2 regions of the Rhizobium sp. IY2 genome follow, and region 2 is predicted to be linked to the other one. Evidence: riboswitches for the same ligand, from Rfam matches in the RefSeq annotation. Region 2 holds a riboswitch; the other holds the start of a gene.
What was found. Region 2 has a riboswitch for S-adenosylmethionine ahead of metA (homoserine O-acetyltransferase MetA). Riboswitches for the same ligand answer to the same signal wherever they lie in the genome.
Positions count from the first base shown of each region.

Region 1: linked by a shared signal. The riboswitch ahead of ACMUVN_RS26885 (O-succinylhomoserine sulfhydrylase) and the one ahead of metA (homoserine O-acetyltransferase MetA) in region 2 are both predicted to bind S-adenosylmethionine.

Region 1 covers NZ_JBLKNU010000011.1:79,801-90,099, forward strand. The annotation lists gene ACMUVN_RS26850 (UDP-glucuronic acid decarboxylase family protein) at 60-1,106, shown strand; gene galE (UDP-glucose 4-epimerase GalE) at 1,106-2,092, shown strand; gene ACMUVN_RS26860 (glycosyltransferase family 2 protein) at 2,089-3,996, shown strand; gene ACMUVN_RS26865 (glycoside hydrolase family 26 protein) at 4,016-4,954, shown strand; gene ACMUVN_RS26870 (DUF995 domain-containing protein) at 4,972-5,481, shown strand; tRNA gene ACMUVN_RS26875 (tRNA-Gly) at 5,612-5,685, opposite strand; gene ACMUVN_RS26880 (2'-deoxycytidine 5'-triphosphate deaminase) at 5,745-6,839, opposite strand; SAM riboswitch at 6,913-6,991, shown strand; gene ACMUVN_RS26885 (O-succinylhomoserine sulfhydrylase) at 7,034-8,218, shown strand; gene apaG (Co2+/Mg2+ efflux protein ApaG) at 8,484-8,876, shown strand; gene ACMUVN_RS26895 (Hsp33 family molecular chaperone) at 9,032-10,024, opposite strand; gene argF (ornithine carbamoyltransferase) at 10,114-10,299, opposite strand, start outside.
Region 2 covers NZ_JBLKNU010000004.1:205,882-216,180, reverse strand. The annotation lists gene ACMUVN_RS16790 (SIS domain-containing protein) at 1-997, opposite strand, end outside; gene ACMUVN_RS16785 (GntR family transcriptional regulator) at 994-1,767, opposite strand; gene ACMUVN_RS16780 (aldose epimerase family protein) at 1,898-2,920, opposite strand; gene metA (homoserine O-acetyltransferase MetA) at 3,147-4,070, opposite strand; SAM riboswitch at 4,119-4,196, opposite strand; gene ACMUVN_RS16770 (ABC transporter ATP-binding protein/permease) at 4,311-6,200, shown strand; gene ACMUVN_RS16765 (DUF5666 domain-containing protein) at 6,274-6,903, opposite strand; gene ACMUVN_RS16760 (ABC-F family ATP-binding cassette domain-containing protein) at 7,023-8,843, opposite strand; gene ACMUVN_RS16755 (thiamine diphosphokinase) at 8,846-9,496, opposite strand; gene ACMUVN_RS16750 (MarR family winged helix-turn-helix transcriptional regulator) at 9,560-10,087, opposite strand; gene ACMUVN_RS16745 (MDR family MFS transporter) at 10,204-10,299, shown strand, end outside.

The DNA.
Region 1 (10,299 bases), on a different contig from region 2:
GTATGTCGAAGTAAAGATCGAAGATTTCATAGCAAAATCTGAAAACACGGGAGGTGGTCGTGAACTATCTTGGTAAGATTCGTGCGCGCTCTGTTCTAACTGCGGCTCGTGATGCAAAGTATCCATCCGGAACATCTGGTACTCTCAAGAGAATTCTTGTCACCGGTGGTGCAGGTTTCCTCGGATCCCATCTGTGCGAGACGCTTTTGGCCGCCGGACACCAGGTGATCTGCCTCGACAACTTTTCCACCGGCATGCGGCGCAATATCGCCCATCTGAAGGGGGTCGATCGCTTCAACGTCATTGCCCACGATATCGTCCACCCGCTCGATCTGGAAGTCGACGAGATCTATAACCTTGCCTGCCCGGCTTCGCCGCCGCATTATCAGGCCGATCCGATCCATACGACAAAGACCTGCGTGCTGGGCTCCCTCAACCTTCTGGAGCTGGCCGCGCGCACCGGCGCACGCATCCTTCAGGCATCCACCTCCGAAGTCTACGGCGACCCGAACGTCCACCCGCAAGTCGAAAGCTACTGGGGCAACGTCAATTCGTTCGGGCCGCGCTCCTGCTATGACGAGGGCAAGCGGTGCGCCGAGACGCTGTTCTTCGACTTCCACAACACGCACGGCGTCGAGATCAAGATCATCCGCATCTTCAACACCTACGGCCCGCGGATGCGTCCGGACGACGGCCGCGTCGTCTCGAATTTCATCGTTCAGGCCCTGACGGGGCAAGACATCACGATCTATGGCGACGGTTCGCAGACCCGCTCGTTCTGTTTCGTCGATGATCTCATCGGCGGCATGGTCCGCATGATGGCCTCACCGTCGTCGCTGACGGGGCCTGTCAATCTCGGCAATCCGGGCGAATTCACGATCCGGGAGCTGGCCGAGCAGGTGATCGGATTGACCGGCTCGCGGTCGCAAATCATCCATCGCGCTCTGCCGGTTGACGATCCGCGTCAACGTCGCCCCGATATTTCGCTTGCCATGCAGGAACTCGACTGGCGGCCGAAGATCGAGCTGTCGAGCGGCCTGCGTCAGACGATCGACTATTTCGATGGCCTTCTCACCCGTCCGGCACGCGAACTGGAGGCGGTCTGATGGATGCGCCCCGGGTCCTTGTCACGGGCGGTGCCGGCTATATCGGCAGCCACACCGCCAAGCTCCTCCGCTCGGAGGGGATTGAGCCTGTCGTCTACGACAATCTCACGACCGGAAACCGTTCCTCCGTGCGCTGGGGCCCTTTCGTCGAAGGTGACGTCCTCGACTCGTCATGCCTGATCGAGGTCATCGAGAAATATGCTCCCGATGCGGTCATCCACTTTGCCGCCTCGGCCTACGTGGGCGAGTCCGTGCAAAACCCAGCGAAATATTACAACAACAATGTCGGCGGTGCGTTGTCGCTTATCGATGCCTGCCGGCAGACCGGGCTTCGGAACGTCATCTTCTCATCGAGTTGCGCCGTCTACGGCGTCCCCTCGGTGCTGCCGATCGATGAGACGTTGCCGAAGGCTCCGATCAATCCCTACGGCAAGACCAAGCTGATTGGCGAGCATATGCTCGCCGATTATGCGGCGGCCTACGGCCTGCGGTACGTTGCCCTGCGTTACTTCAATGCCTGTGGCGCCGATCCTGACGGCGATCTTGGCGAATGGCACGTTCCGGAAACTCATCTCATTCCGCGGGCGCTGCTGGCCGCGGCCGGCCGGATTCCGCATCTTGAGATATTCGGCGATGATTACGACACCCCCGACGGGACCTGCATAAGGGACTATATTCACGTCGCAGATCTCGCGCGCGCCCATGTTCAAGCCTTCACCCATCTCGCCAAAGGCGGAGCAAACCTCGCTGTCAACCTCGGCACCGGGCGGGGTTTTTCCATCAGGGAAGTCCTGCGCGTGATCCAGGAAACGACCGGATGCGCAGTCCCGGTCGTCATCCATCCGCGCCGGCTGGGCGATCCGCCCAGCCTCTACGCCGACGCCAGCCTGGCCCGCGAGACGCTCCGCTTCCAGCCTCGTTATTCCGACCTCCAAACCATCGTGCGGACAGCGGCTCCGTTCTTCGGACTGGAGGCGCGCGCGTGACCGAACTTGCGATTACCCAAGCGACGCATGCTCCGGAACTCTCCCACGAGCCGCTTCTTGTCCCGGTTCTGAGCGGACATCGGCGGGCCGAATATCTGCTCTCGGCGGCCGTATGGCTCTGCGCCTTCGCCTATTTCTGGATCTGGTGGCTGGAGCCGCGCCATCACGTCGATGCTTTCGGGACAATTACGGTGAGCCTCGTTCTTGCCTGGGTGACCGCTCTGCCGGCCTATTTCATCGTCGTGTTCTATCGGGCGGCAAGACCGAACGGCCCCTTGCGCCTGCCGGCGGGCAGTCGAGTGGCCATGGTCGTGACCAAGGCGCCGGCGGAACCCTTCTCGGTCGTCAGTGAAACCCTGCTGGCAATGCTTGCCCAGGAGGTGGAACACGACACCTGGCTTGCCGACGAAGACCCTTCCCCCGAGACTCTCGACTGGTGCTCCAGGCACGGGGTCTTCGTCTCGACCCGCAAGGGGCGATCCGATTATCATCGGACGTCGTGGCCCCGACGCACGCGGTGCAAGGAGGGCAACCTCGCCTTCTTCTACGACCACTACGGCTACAGCCGCTACGATTTCGTGGCGCAACTCGATGCGGATCATGTTCCCGCGCCCGACTATCTCTTCCACATGCTGCGTCCGTTCGCCGATCCAAAAGTCGGCTATGTCTCGGCCCCCAGCATTTGCGACAAGAACGCTTCCGAAAGCTGGTCGGCACGTGGAAGGCTCTATGCCGAGGCCAGCATGCATGGCTCGCTCCAAGCCGGTTACAATGGCGGCCTGGCGCCCCTGTGCATAGGCTCGCACTACGCGGTGCGTACCGTCGCCCTCAAACAGATCGGCGGCCTCGGTCCGGAGTTGGCTGAAGACCATTCGACGACATTGATGATGAATGCCGGCGGCTGGCGGGGTGTGCATGCGCTGGATGCCATCGCCCATGGTGACGGCCCCAGAACCTTCAGCGATCTCGTGACGCAGGAATTCCAGTGGTCGCGCAGCCTGGTCATGGTGCTGTTGCGGTACTCGCCGAGCCTGGTCGGCCGGCTGCCGCGGCGGCTCCAGTTCCAGTTCCTCTTTTCGCAACTCTGGTATCCGCTTTTTGCGTTCTTTATGTTGCTCATGTTTGCGCTGCCGATCATCGCGCTCGTGCGCGGCCAGAACTTCGTGACGGTGACCTACCCCGATTTCCTGGCACATTTCGCACCGCTTTCCATCGCTCTGGTGGTGATGGCTTACCGCTGGCGCGCCAGCAACTCGTTCCGCCCCTACGACGCCAAGATCCTGAGCTGGGAATGCATGCTCTTTCTCTTCGCGCGCTGGCCCTGGGCGCTCGCCGGCACGCTGGCTGCGGTGCACGATTTTGTGACAGGCTCCTTCGTCGATTTCCGCGTCACGCCGAAAGGGCGGTCCGAAGTCGATCTGCTGCCGGTGCGTGTCCTGGCGCCCTACGCTTTGCTGGCGCTCATGGCGGTATTGCCCGCCCTGGCAATCGACGATGCCGGCGCCTCCAAGGGGGGTTACTTCTTCACCGTCCTGAACGCGGCAATCTACTGCGCGCTGCTGTTGGTCATCGTCGGGCGCCATTCGAAGGAAAATACGGTTGCGGCGGCCCCGCGTTTCTACCGTCCGGCGATGGCGACCGCGCTTGTTGCGCTCGTCGCGCTGCCGGGAGCTGCCACCATCATGCGCGGAAAGGATGCGACCGAGGCACTCGCCTGGGGCAGCGGCCGCCTTCAGCTGTTCGAAGAGCGCTATGCCGTCTCCGGTGCAGGCCGGGGCGGGACCGCGCTGCGCACGATCTTTTTCAAACCACGATGGATTTCCGATCCGGAGGAGATCCAACTGAGAACCGATGCCGCTCACCCGGACGTGCGGCCGAGCGTGGAGGAACTACACAATGCATAGCCCATCCAAAATAGCCCTGTTGTCGTTAACCGGCCTGTTGCTGTCGGGAGTCGCGGTGCTGCCGACCGCTCTGGGCGGTTCTGCCGAAGGGCAGCCGCTGGCCATGACGACATCGTCCATCGCGCCGCCGACCAAAATGCCGGTCGTCACGAAGGAGTCGATCACGTTCGGCGCCTATGATCCGCACGGAGATTTGGGCGCCTCGCCCGATTCGAAGATCGAACACCTCTTCCTGCCCTGGGAAGATGTCGATCTGGGCACGCTCGTCCTCGCCGACAACTATGCGCAAGCGCGTGGTCGCACCCTGCTGATCTCGGTCGAGCCCTGGACCTGGTCACGCGATTGGCGCCAAACCTCGCAGGAACTGCTGCACAGCATCCTGGACGGTTCGCGCGATGCGAACATGGCCGCCGTCTGCTCGACCGCTGCCACGCTGAAAAGTCCGGTCATCATTCGCTGGGGACAGGAAATGGACGAAACCGACAGCCAGTTCTCCTGGTCGCATTGGCAGGGCGCCGATTATGCCAAGGCCTATCGCCGGATGGTGGAGGTCTGCAAGGTCCACCTGAAGACGGCCAAATACATGTGGTCACCGAAGGGCAATGAGGGGCTTCAGGCCTTTTATCCCGGCAGTGATGTCGTCGATATCATCGGCCTCTCGGTCTTTGGCCTCGAGCAATACGACAGGGACAAGACTGGCCGTGACCAGACGTTTGCCGAGCACCTTGCGCCCGGATACGCCCGTGTCGCGGGTTACGGCAAGCCCATCATGGTTGCCGAACTCGGCTACGAAGGCGACGATTCCTTCGTGCGAAACTGGGCTGAGAGCGTAACGAAACGCTATCCGCAGTTCCCGGCCCTGAGCGCCGTCATCTACTTCAACGACCGTGAAGTCTATCCGTGGCCGGACGGTTATGGCCGCCCCGACTGGCGGCTCGTCCGCGAAAGCATCAATTGAACAGAAGGAACCTGAACATGTCCATGCTTCAAAAAATGTTCCTGGCCGTCGCCCTGACCAGCGGTATCGCCACGGCCGCGTCCGCTGCCGCAAACAATGAGCCTGCGGGGATCGAGACGGCAAAGCCGATGAGCAGCGCGGAGATCTATCAGCTCTACAACCAGAATTCCTGGATGTGGAAAGCCGGCGCCGGCTACTTCTCCGCGAAGGCGCGTCGCTTTACCGCCTGGTCGCGGGAAAATGGCTCGCCATCCTTCGGCATGGGCCGCTGGTTCGTCACGGAGTCGGGCAAACTCTGCTTCAACGCCGACTGGCACGCCAAGACCGGAACGGCGACGGCAATCACCTGTTTCAGCCACCGCAAGAAGGGCGGCCTGATCTATCAGAAACGCGAACCGGACGGTCAATGGTACGTGTTCAAGAGCAGACGGACACAAGCCACCGACGAATTCGCAAAGCTTCGCCACGGCGACTACGTGAGGTCTCAATTGGGGAGAATTGAGACGAGCGTCAGTAAGACCAAATAAAGGCGAAGCTAGGGGTTGCGCGCGGCCGAGGCGCCATCTGTTTCCTTGTAGGAGCCGGTGCCTGCGCGCAACCCTTTTCATAAAAGATCGCGAAGCGCCTTCAAAAGGCGGCGAACGGCCTGAGGGTGGCTGGAGCGGGTGAAGGGAATCGAACCCTCGTATTCAGCTTGGGAAGCTGCTGCTCTACCATTGAGCTACACCCGCGATGAGCTGAGATTTCCAACAGATGGGGGCGGCTGTCAAGTCGCGCCTGGTGTAACGCCTCAGATGCGGAAGTGTTTCGAGAGTTTGAGGCCCTGGGCCTGGTAGTTGGAGCCGAGGCCGGAGCCGTAGAGGCTTGCCGGCTTTTCCTGCATGTGCTCGTAGACGAGGCGGCCGACGATCTGGCCGTCTTCGAGGATGAAGGGCACTTCGTGGCTGCGCACTTCGAGCACGGCGCGGCTGCCGCGCCCGCCGGCAGGCGCATGGCCGAAACCCGGGTCGAAGAAGCCGGCATAATGGACGCGGAATTCGCCGACCAGCGGATCGAAGGGGGTCATCTCGGCGGCATAATCCGGCGGCACGTGCACTGCCTCGCGCGAGACGAGGATATAGAACTCGTCCGGATCAAGGATCAGCTCGTTGCGGCCGCGGCTATAAAGCGGTTCCCAGAAATCATAGATGTCATGCTGGGCTTTCTTGTCGACATCGACGACGGCGGTGTGATGTTTGCCGCGATAGCCGATCAGGCCGTCCTTGTCGCCGGCCAGATCGATCGACAGCGCGATGCCGCCGCCCGATACGTTCGGCTGCTTGCTGGCGACCAGCGTCTCGCTTTCATGCAGCTTCAAGAGTTCCGGCTCGCCGAGCAGGGAATGGCCAACGCGGAAGCGGATCTGCGACAGGCGCGAGCCGCGGCGCACCACGATCGGGAAGGTGCGCGGGCTGATTTCGAGATAGAGCGGGCCGGAATAACCGGCCGGGATCTTGTCGAATTCCTGGGCGTAATCGGTGATGACGCGGGTGAAGATATCGAGCCTGCCGGTCGAGCTCTTCGGGTTGGCCGAGGCCGACATGTCGGCCGGCAGCGCCAGGCTCTCCATCAGCGGCACGATGTAGACGCAGCCGGTCTCGAGCACCGCGCCCTCGGAAAGGTCGATCACATGCAGGCTCAGCCGGTCGAGCTTGTCCGACACCAGATGCGAGGGGCCGGGCATGAAGCTGGCGCGAACGCGAAAGGCCTTGCTTCCTAAGCGCAGGTCGAGACTTGCCGGCTGGATCTGGTCGCGGTCCAGCTCCCGTTCGGAGATCAGACGCTCCGTTTCGAACAGCGCTGATATCGCGCGATCCGCCAGAATTCCCGTTTCACGAGCCATCATGCCTCATCCATCATTTGCCGCCGACAAAACCAAACTCGGGGAATTGACGCAAGCAGCTAACAGCAGTATTGCAGAATTATCCCGTGGTGATTTGGCCGGTCGGCTTGCAGCCACGTTAAACAAGTGGCTAAAAAGACCGGGTTGAAACCGGTCTGCTTTTGCGACCGGTTTTTTTGTTATGTGAAGGTGATGGCATGAGCAAGTCCTGGCGCCCCGCAACCCAACTCGTTCACGGCGGCACGCTGCGTTCGCAATATGGCGAAACGTCCGAGGCAATCTATCTCACGCAGGGTTTCGTCTATGAGACCTCGGAAGCGGCCGAAGCCCGCTTCAAGGGCGAGACGGAGGGCTTCATCTACGCCCGCTACGGCAGCCCCACCAACGACATGTTCGAAAAGCGCATGTGCATGCTCGAAGGCGCGGAGGATGCCCGCGCCACCGCTTCCGGCATGGCGGCCGTCACCGCGGCGATCCTCTGCCAGCTGAAATCAGGCGATCATATCGTCGCCGCGCGCGCCCTGTTCGGCTCCTGCCGCTGGGTGGTCGAGACGCTGGCGCCGAAATACGGCATCGACTGCACGCTGATCGACGGCCGGGATCTGGCCAACTGGGAAAAGGCGATCACTGCGAAGACCAAGGTGTTCTTCCTGGAAAGCCCGACCAACCCGACGCTCGAAGTGATCGATATCGCAGGCGTCGCCAAGCTCGCCAACCAGATCGGCGCCAAGGTCGTCGTCGACAATGTCTTCGCCACGCCGCTGTTCCAGAAGCCGTTGGAACTCGGCGCCCATATCGTCGTCTATTCCGCCACCAAGCATATTGACGGCCAGGGCCGCTGCCTCGGCGGCGTCGTGCTTGCCGACAAGGAATGGATCGACGAGAACCTGCACGACTATTTCCGCCATACCGGCCCGGCCATGTCGCCGTTCAACGCCTGGACGCTGCTGAAGGGCATCGAGACGCTGCCGCTGCGCGTGCGCCAGCAGACGCAGAATGCGGCAAAGATCGCCGATTTCCTCGCCGAGCAGGGCAAGATCGCCAAGGTGATCTATCCCGGCCGCAAGGACCATCCGCAGGCCGATATCATCGCCAAGCAGATGACCGGCGGCTCGACGCTGGTCGCCTTCGAGCTCAAGGGCGGCAAGGAAGCGGCCTTTGCCCTGCAGAACGCGTTGGAGATCGTCAAGATCTCCAACAATCTCGGCGACAGCAAGAGCCTGATCACCCATCCGGCAACGACGACGCACAAGAACCTGACGGAGGAGGCGCGCGCCGAACTCGGCATTTCTCCGGGCACGGTGCGGCTTTCGGCCGGCATCGAGGATACCGACGATCTGATCGAGGATTTCGCGCGGGCGCTTGCCAAGGTTTCGGCCTGATCGACGACAATGGGAGCCGGACCTCACTCGGGGTTCGGCTCGCCTGATCTCACTGGGGTTCGGCTCGCCGGACCTCACCACGGTTCGGCCGGGGGAACAACTACGGTCGTGCCGGCGTTCCGATCTGGAATTAACACTGACAATTAGGCTTAACGATCGAAAACCCTTCGATCATCATAGTTTCAGTGACGATCAACGTTCCGTTTCTTGACGGACAGGGCCTCTTATAAGATACGGGTAACATATCTTGACTAAGGTGCAAGGCATGTATCGCGCCCTCACAAGAGAGATCGAAGTTGTGGTCGAACCATTCTATCTGGAGGAGCAATCCGATCCGGAAGACGACCGCTATGTTTGGGGTTACCGGATTGTCATCAGCAACAATTCCGGCATAGCCGTTCGCCTGGTCAACCGTTACTGGAATATCACCGACCAGAACGGACTGGTGGACGAAGTGACGGGCCCGGGCGTCGTCGGCGAACAGCCACGGCTCAGCCCCGGCGACACCTACGAATATTCCTCCGGCTGCCCGCTCGACACCCCCTCAGGGCTGATGTTCGGCCATTACCAGATGGAAACGGACGAAGGTGAGATGTTCGATGTCGAGATCCCCGCCTTCTCGCTGGATTCGCCTGGGCTGCTGCGGGTGCTTAACTGACGTGTAACGATGTCCCGCCCTTGGGAGATTGCCGAGGCCTGCCCCTCATCCGCCTGCCGGCACCAACCGGGGTCGAGACGAGTGGTTCGACCCCGGTAAGGTTAGGGTGAGGGGCAGCTATCCGCGCAAGCGGGACAGCCTTGGCAAACACTCTACTATTCAGCTGGCTGAAGCTCGGCCGGCTCGAAGCGGTAGGTGGTCGAGCAGAATTCGCAGGTCACGGCGATCTCGCCGTTTTCCTGGCTGGCTTCGATCTCCTCGGCCGAAAAGCCCTTCAGCACGCCCTTGATCTTCTCCCGCGAGCAGCTGCAGCGGTCGAAGACGGCGCGCGGTTCGTAGACGCGCACGCCACGCTCATGGAACAGGCGGAACAGCAGCCGTTCGGTCCCGACCAGCGGATCCGTCAGTTCGTCGGCGTCGATGGTCTCGACCAGCGAACGGGCTTCGACCCAGGCATCGTCCTCGCCATGCAGGCGGTTGCCGGTGTCGCCGTCGCCGCCGTGGAGATCCGGCTGGCGCATGCGCTCCGGCGCCTCCGGCAGGAACTGGGCGACAAGGCCGCCTGCCCGCCAGCGATGGCGCGGCTTGCCCGCCTCGTCACGATCGAAGAGTTCGGCCGCGGCCAGGCGCACGCGCGTCGGGATCTGTTCCGACTGGCGGAAATAGACGCCGGCGATCTCCTCCAGCGAGGTGCCGTCGAGCGCGACGATGCCCTGATAGGGCTGGCCGAACTTGCCCTGGTCGATGGTGAAGGCGAGCACGCCCTTGCCGAGCAATTGCTCCGGCTCGGTTTCGCCTGCTTCAATCGCCCTGTTGAGCAGCGCCTGATCGAAACGGGCATAGGCGCGGACATTTTCCGGCGTCGAGAAATCGGCGACGAGAAGATCGACCGGGCCATCGCCCTTGGTCTGCACCGTGAACTTGCCGTCGAATTTCAGCGAGGTTCCGAGCAGCACCGTCAGCACGACGACTTCGGCAAGCAGCCGGGCGACGGGAGCGGGGTAATGATGGCGCTCGAGGATCGCATCGAGCATCGGGCCGAGCTGGACGGCGCGGCCGCGCACATCCAGACCCTCCACCTGAAAAGGGACGACATGGTCATCGCCGGCGAAATCAAACTGGCCGAGGGCGGCTGCAGCTTCTGCCATGGCTTTCACTCCTAGTTTTCAAGCGACTGCCCAGCGTGGCCTTCGCTCGCGCGGTCGCGAGTGTGTGACTCGCGACACCAGATTATGGTTCAGATCGCGCCCAGGCACCAAGCAAGAATCGACTTCTGCGCATGAAGGCGGTTTTCCGCCTCATCGAAGACTACGGATTGCGGACCGTCGATCACTTCGTCCGTCACTTCCTCACCGCGATGAGCAGGCAGGCAATGCATGAACAATGCATCATTGCCGGCCTTCGCCATCAAAGCCGCGTTGAC
Region 2 (10,299 bases):
GTCTGTCGGGATCGAAGCCCTTGCGTCGCGTCACCGACTCGATCAGCCGGTAATAGACGAGCAGCGACACCAGCGGATCGACGAGGCCGCTGCCCGTGGTCGGCACGCGCAGATGGACGCCGGACAGCGGCTGCGCCGAGAAGCCGACGGTGGTGGCGCCGAGCTTCTGCAGGCGCTCCAGTGCCTGGACGTTGTTGGCGAAGGCGGCATCGTCGGGCGTAAAGGCGACGATCGGAAAGCCCGGCTGCACCAGGCGCATCGGACCATGCATCAGTTCCGCCAGCGAGAAGGCCTCGGCATGCAAGCCGGAGGTCTCCTTAGCCTTCAGCGCCGCTTCGAGCGCGATCGCGAAAGCTGGGCCGCGGCCGGCCGTATAGAGCGAGGTTGCGTTGAAGAGCACCTCCTCGGCCGCCGCCGTGTCGATCCCGGCAGTTGCCGACAGCGCCTCCGGCAGCTTGTCGAGCGCAGTCTGCAGATCGGATGCGCCGCCGATCGCAGCCGTCACCCCGGAAAGGGCGGCGACCGAGGCAATGAAGGATTTCGTCGCCGCGACACTCTTTTCGGCACCGGCATTGAGGCCGAGAACGATATCGGCCTGTTTCGCAAGCGGGCTGTCGGTGACGTTGACGACGGCGATCGTCGTCGCTCCGCCCTTCTTCGCCGCATCCTGCAGCGCAACGATATCGGGGCTGGCGCCCGACTGCGAGACGGTGAAATGGACGCCGCCCTTCAGATGCAGCGCGGCACCATAGACGGAAGCGATTGACGGACCGACTGAGGCGACCGGAACGCCGCAGGTGATCTCGAAGAGATACTTGAAGAAGGTGGCGGCATGGTCGGAGGAGCCGCGCGCCGCCGTGGTCACCACGCTCGGGCGGGCGGACGAAAACAGCCGGGCGATCTCGGCAAAGACCGGCTTTTCCTTTTCGAGAAGCGTGGCCACCACCTCTGGCGACTGGCCGGCTTCCTGCAGCATCAGCGACTGGTTCTCACTCATAGGTCATCTCCAATTCTCAATTCGGCAACGAAATCATAGGCATCGCCGCGATAATGCGAGCGGGTGTATTCGACGACGCGCTGGTCTTCCAGGCGCGAGACACGTTCGATCAGAAGCGCCGGCGCGCCTGATTTGACGTTCAGGATCGCAGCAGAAGACGGGTCGAGCGTGACCGCAGTGAGCCGCTGCAGCGCGCGCACGGGCCTGTGGCCGCTGGCCGTCAGCGCATCGTAGAGCGATCCCTCGCCACCGGCATCGTGCCCAAGGAACTTGATCGGCACCACGGCGCGTTCAATCGCCAGCGGCAGGCCATCGGCAAGGCGCAACCGGTCGAGTCTCAGCACCGGCTCGTCGCCGCCGAGGCCGAGCAAGAAGGATTCCTCCGGCGACGGCGTATTGACCGCCCGCGACAATACCCGCGCAGCCGGCAGACGCCCGCGCGAGCGCATGTCGGCAGAGAAGGAGGAAAGCCGCCAGAGCGACTGCTCCATGCGTTCCACTTTGCTCGAGACGAAAGTACCGCTTCCGTGGCGCGATTCCAGCGCCCCTGAAGCCATCAGGTCGCGATAGGCGGTGCGCACGGTGACGCGTCCGAGCTTCAGTGCCTCGGCAAGGTCGCGCTCGCCCGGCAGCGCAGTGCCCGGCTTCAGCAATCCTTCCTGAATGAGACCGGTCAGCGTCTGCGCCAGCCGCTTGTAGAGCGGCCCGGTCAGCGCCTCGTCACGCAGGCCGCGGTTCTTCAGTTCCGCTATCAGACTGGTTCTATCCATGGGCGCATAATAGAACCTATCTAGAACCAATCGGCAAGACGGAATCGAGCATAGAAAGAAAAAACCCTCACCGGTGGACCGGCAAGGGTTTCATAGCAATCAAATTTGACAGCCGTGCGTGCGCAGAAACTCAGTTCTTGGTGAAGATATAATCCGTCTCCTGGCGAAGCACCTCGCCGGGACGCAGGACGGCATTCGGAAAACCTTGGTGATTGATGGCATCCGGCCAGACCTGCGTCTCCAGGCAGAACCCGGCGAATGGACCATATTTGCGCCCGCCGATGCCGAGCGCCTCGGTATTAAGCTTGAAGCCGGCATAGAACTGCACGCCCGGCTCAGTGCTGCGCACTTCCAGCGACACCCCGGAATAGAGGCTGCGGGCAAGCGCGACGCTCCGCTTGGCGGTGCGCTCGGCGGACAGGCAGAAATTATGATCGTACAACACTTGTTCGCTGCCGACGAAACGCTTCATCGGCGCCATCTCGCGGAAATCGAATTCCGTGCCGTCGACGGAACGGATCTCCCCGGTCGGCACCTGCTTCTCATCGGTCGGCAGATAGTGATCGGCGGCAATCATGATGTCGTGGCCAAGCGCATCTTCGCGACCGTCGAGATTGAAATAGGCGTGCTGGCAGACATTGGCGAGCGTCGGCTGGTCGCTGGTCGATTCGTAGGTGATCGACAGTTCGCCATTGCCATGCACCCGGAAAGTCGCCTGGATGGTGCAATTGCCGGGATAGCCCGCACGGCCATCGGGATCGACGATCTTCAGCACCACGCGGTCGACGTCACGCTCGACGATCGTCCAGTTGCGTTTGGCGATATTGTCGCTGCCGCCATGCAGATGCGTCACGCCATTTTCGTTCAGCTCGAGCTGATGGTCCTTTTCGTCAAGCGTGAATTTGCCGCCGCCGACACGGTTGGCGCAGCGGCCGGGGGTCGCGCCGAAGTAGGCCGAATAAAGGGGATAGCTGTCGAAATCGTCAAAGCCCAGCTGCAGCGGAGCGTCATGTCCCTCAAGGCGCAGATCCTGGATGACCGCACCCCAGGTCATAATCTTGGCCGTCAGCCCGCCGCCCTTGATCTCGACGCGATAGACGGTCTCGCCCGCCTTCGTCTGCCCGAAAACATCCCGCTTCAACTTATCCGACATCATCGACCGTCCATTCTATCCCGGCTGCCTATTCCTCATCGAAATCGATTTAGGAATTTCAGCGATTCAAACTGTTGCAGCGTCCTTGCACGGCTGACAAAGACGCGCGGGCGCTGTGGTGTTCCGGACCGGAACCTGCCCGCATTTGTTCCAAACCGCAACCGGGCGGAGTAGAAAGAAATGCTGCAGCAGCGATGCGGCATCGGCTCAAGGCGCGATGGTGCCCTCAGAGGTCCATGCCGATCTCTTCCACGTCATAGGGCGTCGTCTGGTAGATTTCGTTGATCCAGTTGCCGAACAGCAAATGCGCATGGCTGCGCCAGCGATTCTGCGGCGCAAGCGCCGGATCGTTATGCGGGAAGTAGTTGTGCGGCATCTTGATCGGCACGCCGGCATCGACGTCACGGAAATACTCGTCGGAGAGCGAGGTGGAATCATATTCGACATGGTTGAACATGTAGAGCCGCCGGCCCTTCTTCTCGTGCACGAGGCACACGCCCATCTCGGCTGATTCCATCAGGATCTCCAGATCTTCGGATTTCTCGATATCGGCGCGGCGCACTTCGGTCCAGCGCGACACCGGCACTTCGAAATTGTCGGAAAAGCCGTTGAGATAGATGGAGGAAGGCTTCAGGTTCCGGTGGCGATAAACCCCGAAGGCCTTCTCCTTCAACTCGTATTTCGGAACGCCGTGGAAATGATAGATCGCAGCCATCGCGCCCCAGCACACGTTCATCGTCGAATGGACATTCGTTTCCGTCCAGTCGAGGATCTGCTGCATTTCCGCCCAATAGGTGACGTCCTCATAGGGCAAAAGCTCGATCGGCGCCCCGGTGATGATGAAGCCGTCGAACTTGCGCTGCTTCACCTCTTCCCAGGTCTGGTAGAAGGAAAGCAGATGGTCTTCGGACGTGTTCTTCGCCTTGTGGCCGCCGATGCGGATCAACGACAGCTCCACCTGCAGCGGCGAGGCGCCGACGAGGCGGGCCATTTGCAGCTCGGTCTTGATCTTGTTCGGCATGAGGTTGAGCAGCCCGATCTGCAACGGACGGATATCCTGACGGATCGCCATCGTCTCGGTCATCACCCGCACACCTTCCTGAACCAGGGTTTCGAAGGCGGGCAACGTATCGGGGATCTTGATGGGCATTGCGGTCACTCGATCAAAAACAAAAAACCGGCGGCGAAAAAAATCGCTACCGGTCCGCACGCGGCCCTTTAGCGACTTTTTTAACGTGGCTGCAAGCCGGCCGGCCAAATCACCACGGAGCACTTTAATTAGCCCCAGTCGGACCGCGAATCAATGGCGAAAGCATGCAGGCACGGCCCATGCAAGCATCATCACACTTTAATGACTGATAGAATCTGTTGATAGACCGGTAACGCCACCATGTTAATAATGGGGGCATGGGCGGTGTGGAAAAGTGTAATGGCAGATAAGATCGAGAGGAGGCCGGGAATCCGGAGGCAGGATAGGGTAGGGTATGATCTCAGCCTGACATATCGCCTCGGGGTGATGTTCTCAGCATTCTGGAATTCGGAAGTGCGTGGCAAGGTGCTGTTTCTGGCGACCGTGCTGATTCTCGTCATCTTGGCGACGTCCTACGGCCAGGTCATACTCAATGAATGGAATGCTCCGTTCTACGACTCGCTGGAGCGCCGCGACCTCGGCGAATTCTTCCACCAGCTTGAAATCTTCGCGATGATCGCCGGCACGCTGCTGCTGCTCAACGTGCTGCAGGCGTGGCTGAACCAGATGACCGCGCTCTATATGCGCGAAGGTCTGTCGCGTGATCTCGTCGACCAGTGGTTGAAGCGCAAGCGGGCGCTACGGCTTGCTTCCAGTGGCCTGATCGGCGTCAATCCGGACCAGCGCCTGCACGAGGATTCCCGCAATCTCGCCGAAAGCACGACAGGGCTCGTTCTCGGCCTGCTGCAGTCGACCATTCTTCTGGTGAGCTTCATCGGCGTGCTCTGGGAGCTTTCGAGCGGATTCATCTTCCGCATCAGCGGCCATAGCTTCTCCATTCCGGGCTACATGGTCTGGGCGGCGATCTTCTATGCCGCTTCCGCCTCGGTGCTGAGCCAGGTCGTCGGCCGCAAGCTGGTGAAGCTCAATGCCGACCGGTTCTCGAAGGAAGCCGAGCTTCGCTTCACGCTGATGCATGCCAATGAGAACATGCCGGCGATCACCGTCGCCCGCGGCGAGGAAAACGAGCGTCGGCGCATCAACACCGATATCAGCTCGGTACTGAGGGTCGTCAAGCGGCTCGCCATGGCCAATACCAACCTCACCTGGGTTTCGGCCGGCTACGGCTGGCTGGTGATCGTCATCCCGATCATCGTCGCCGCCCCCGCCTATTTCTCCGGCGGCCTCACCCTTGGCCAGCTGATGATGTCCGTCGGCGCCTTCAATCAGGTCAACACGGCATTGCGCTGGTACGTCGCCAATTTCGGCCCGATCGCCGAATGGCGCGCCACGCTGATGCGCGTCACCGATTTCCGTCAGGCGCTGCTCGACATGGACGAGGACTTCGACCTGAAGGACAGCATCGCCTATGAAAGCACCGCGCCCGATACGCTGACACTGAAGGATGTGGTGATCGTCGCCAAGATCGGCGAAGACATCGACGAATGCGGCGGTTTCCGCCTGCGTGAAACCAATGTCGTGATCAAGGCCGGCGAAAAAGTCATGATCAACGGCGATCACAGCGTCAATCGTAAGCTGCTGTTCCAGGCGATGGCCGGCCTCTGGCCGTGCGGCAGCGGCACGATGGGGCTGCCGCCGGTCGACGACATGCTGTTCGTGCCGCAGATCGCCTATGTTCCCGGCGGCACACTGCGCGAGGCGCTGGCCTTTCCCGAAAGTCCTGATGCCTACGAGAAAGCCGCCGTCGAGGCTGCCCTCGAGAAGGCCGGCCTGCATTCGCTGATCGCCAGGCTCGATACCCGCGCCCGCTGGGACAAGCTGCTCGACAGCGACGAGCAGAAGGCGATCGGCTTCGCCCGCCTGCTGCTCGTACGCCCGCGCTGGATCATTTTCGACGAGGTGCTGGAAGGCATGGAGCCGGAATGGCAGGAAACCATGGCCAAACTGCTCACCACCCTGCCCGAAAGCGGCATGATCTATATCGGCCGTTCCGAAGCCTATCTCGAGGTGCTGAAGCCGCGCGTGCTGCATCTGCAGGCGCTGCCGTCAAGATCCGAGGAACCGCCTGTCGCCCAGACCGGCGCCAGCGCCAGTGCAGGCGCTGCCGCCGTGCCCGCGCCGGCGCTTTGATGCGTGCCGCCCCAAAGTGTGGAGCGGTTTTGGCAGAAGGGAATGCGTTAAGATAAAGATATGAGCCGGCTGCTCACATCGGCGGCGTGATGCCGTTGAGGCCGACAGCCACCTGGCTGGCCGAGATACTGCCGTCAGCCGCCTTCTCGCCGGTGACGATAACGCCGGCGCCAGTCTTCAAATCATCCTTGGTCGCCGGCGCCAGTGTCACGATCGGTGTCGCATCGGCAATCGTGATGGTCTTTTCCTTGCCCTGATAGGTCAGCGTGATCGTGTGGCCTTCGACGGATTTGACGGCGTTGCTGACGGTCGCGTTGGTCATCTGGCTGTTCGGCTGCGCATCCCAGGGACGGTTGCCCTCGCCGGTGCCTTTCATCGACGCCGGAAAGATCAGCACTTCGATCGCCCCATCCGGGCCGTTGCCCTTCGGAAGTGAGGCAACGCCGACGAAATCGCCGGGCTTGATATCCTCGACCGAGGCTTTCCGGATACCGCCGACTTTCCAGCCGGCTTTCAGCGTGATCGTCGCATCGCTGCCTTCGCGCGTCTTGACAACGAGTTGATCACCGCTGAGACTTTCGATGGCGCCGCGAATGCGGACGCGCTGGCTATCCTGCGCCTCGACGGCCTGCGATAGGGCAAGCGCGACAATGCCGCCGGCGGCAAGGGTTGTGAAAATTTTGGAATTGGGCTTGCGAGACATATGACTTTTCCTTGTCGCCATTGCGATCGGCAATATCCCCGGCTGCCGGGCGGCACTCTATGCCGCACGACGATCAACTGGCGAATCAAGGAAAGGTGAGCCGGCGCGTTTGGGAAGCCTCAGCCTTCCAGCTCTTCGCGTAGCATTTCGAGCTCCAGCCACTCCTCCTCCATTTTGGTCAGGCTGGAGCGCAGTTTTTCCATCTCGGCGGCAAGCCGGTTGAAGGCCGCGGCATCGCGCGTAAACAGATTGGGATCGGCCATCGCCTGTTCGCGCTTGGCGATCTCGGCTTCGGCTTTCGCCATCTCCTTCGGCAGATTGTCAAGCGCGAATTTCTGCTTGAAGGAAAGCTTGGTCTTGGCACTTCCTGCGGACGGCGCTGCCTCTTGCGTCTTCGGCTTCTCCGCCGCTTTCTCCGCCCTCTTGCGCTCCTCAAGCGCGCCCTTGCGCTGCGCAAGCATGTCGGAATAGCCGCCGGCATATTCGATCCAGCGACCGTCAGGCGCATCCGGCACGGCAGGCGCGATCGTCGAGGTCACGGTGCGGTCGAGGAAATCGCGGTCGTGGCTGACGAGAATGACGGTGCCGGGAAAGCCGGCGACGATTTCCTGCAGCAGATCGAGCGTTTCGATATCGAGATCATTGGTCGGCTCGTCGAGGATCAGGAGGTTCGCCGGACGCGAGAGGATACGTGCCAGCATCAGCCGGGCGCGCTCGCCGCCGGAGAGGCTTTTGATCGGCGTCCGCGCCTGTTCCGGTTGGAACAGGAACTCTTTCATATAGCCGGTAACATGACGCTGCTCGCCGTTGACGAGCAGGTTTTCGCCGCGCCCGTCCGTCAGGTAGTTGGCAAGCGTATTCTCGGGATCGAGATCCTCGCGCTTCTGGTCGAGCGTCGCGATCTCCAGATTGGTGCCAAGCTTTATCGTGCCGCTATCCGGGGAAAGCTGCCCGGTCAGCATCTTCAACAGCGTCGTCTTGCCGGCGCCGTTCGGCCCGACCAGACCGATGCAGTCACCGCGATGCACGCGGATCGAGAAGGGCATGACGATTGTCCGGTCGCCGAAGCTCTTGGTGATCTTGTCGGCCTCGATCACCAGCTTGCCGGATTCCTGCGCGTCCGAAACGGTCGCCTGCACGGTACCTTGTGGCCCTTTGTGGCCACGATATTGCGAGCGCATCGTCTGCAGTTCACCGAGGCGGCGCATGTTGCGCTTGCGTCGCGCCGTGACGCCATAGCGCAACCAGTGCTCCTCGCGCTCGATCGCCTTGCCGAGCTTGTGCTGCTCCAGCTCCTCGGCCTCCAGCACCTGGTCGCGCCAGGCTTCGAAATGCGCAAAGCCCCTGTCGAGCCGGCGTGAGGTGCCGCGGTCGAGCCAGACGGTTGCGGTCGAGACCTTTTCGAGAAAACGCCGGTCGTGCGAGATCAGCACCAAAGCGCTGCGGGTCTTCTGCAACTCGCCTTCCAGCCATTCGATTGTGGGAAGGTCGAGATGGTTGGTCGGTTCGTCGAGCAGGAGAATGTCGGGCTCCGGCGCCAGGACGCGGGCAAGGGCGGCCCGGCGCGATTCGCCGCCGGAAAGGGTCTTCGGATCTTCCTCGCCGGTCAGCCCGAGATGGGAGAGCAAATAGGTGACGCGGTAAGGATCATCGCCCGGCCCGAGACCGGCCTCGGCATAGGCCTGAACCGTGTTGAAGCCGGCAAAATCCGGCGCCTGTTCGAGATAACGCACCGTCGAGGACGGATGGCGGAAGACCTCGCCGGACTGTGCCTCGACCAGGCCGGCGGCGATCTTCAGCAGCGTCGATTTTCCCGAGCCGTTGCGGCCGACGAGACAGATCTTGTCACCAGGCTCGATCTGCAGCGCCGCCCCCGCGAGGAGCGGTGCACCGCCGAAGCTCAGGAAGATATCGTCGAGTTTCAGAATGGGAGGGGCCAAAATCAGACTCCGGAAAGATCATAGGGCCTGGCGAGCACGATCGCCTGGCCGCTGCGGAGCGAAAAGCGAACCTTGCCTTCCGCGACGTTGGAAATGGTGCGCGACGAGCCGAAAGGCAGATGAAAATCGGCCAGCGGATAACGCGCATTCTCGATGGAAAGCCCGATCAGCTCGCTGAACCCGGGCACGGAAAACAGGCTGCCCTTGGGAAGGTCCAGTTCGATCGTCCCGGCAATCAACGGCACGGCCTCTTCCTTGCCCGAGGTCAGCAGCACGTCGAAGCCCTCTTCCGCCAGGCTGACGGCCGACAGCAGATGCTGAAGCGCATGGTCCGAGCGTTCGCCGCCGAGCGCACCGGCCAGAATCAGCCGCCGCGCACCGCGCGCGATCGCTTCCGACACTGCGATTTCGCCATCGGTCGCCGCCTTCGCTGCGGGATAAGGCTGTTTCGGCACATCGGGAAATGCATCCTCGAGATCGGCGGGCGTCGAATCGAAATCGCCGACCCAGAGCTCGGGCATAATGCCGAGTGCTGCCGCATGCCGCATCCCGCCATCGGCCGCAATGAAGCGGCTGTCGCCGATGGCATGCCGCAGGCGCTCCGTCAGGCTGAGTTCGCCGCCAAGGAGAATGGTGAAGGTGGATTGGCTCATGGGCACTGCCCTTAGCGCAAACGGGGGGTCGAGGGGAAGGGGCGCCGAACGACGTGCCTCGCCTCAGCCCGGCGTATCCTTGTCGCGCGACAGGAAGACCGCCTCGTAACCGCCGATGAAACGCTCGAAAAGTATCGCGAAGCGATCGATATCTTCCTGCGGCCAGTCGGCGACGATCTCGGAGATGATCGCGAGCTTCTGCGCGACGATCTCGGCAAGCAGAGCCTGGCCGACCTCGGTCATGACGACAACGATCCGCCGCGCGTCGGCCTGCGAGGCCTCGCGGCGCAGGACGTTGCGCCCGACCATGTCGGCCACCACGCGGCTTGCCCGTGACGGATCGATGCGCAGCATCTCCGCGATCATGCCGACCGTGACCTCGCCGGCAGGCTGCGCCCTCCGCACGGCATCGAGCACATCGAGATGCGAAAGTTCAAGGCCCGGTGCGGCACTCTGGATCGCCAGCCGACCGATCAGCCGCCGACCGGTCATCAATCGCATGCGCGCCATGCTGCGGCCGATACGAGGCACGTTTTCCTCATTCGGCGTGGCGGATTGCGCGGAAATGGTCTTGGTCAGCACGTCACTCATGACGAGACCATAACAGAGCCGATGCGGAATTTGAACATGCTGATGTCAATAATGTGCTGTTGACAATTATATGCTGTTAGCACATAAAAGCTCATCAAACCCGGAATGACGCTCCCATGGACATGCAATTCGTGCCTGCGCCGCTCGTGACCGATCCTCGTCGCCGGCTTATCCTGTTCTTCTTCCTGATGACGGCCATGTTCATGGCGACG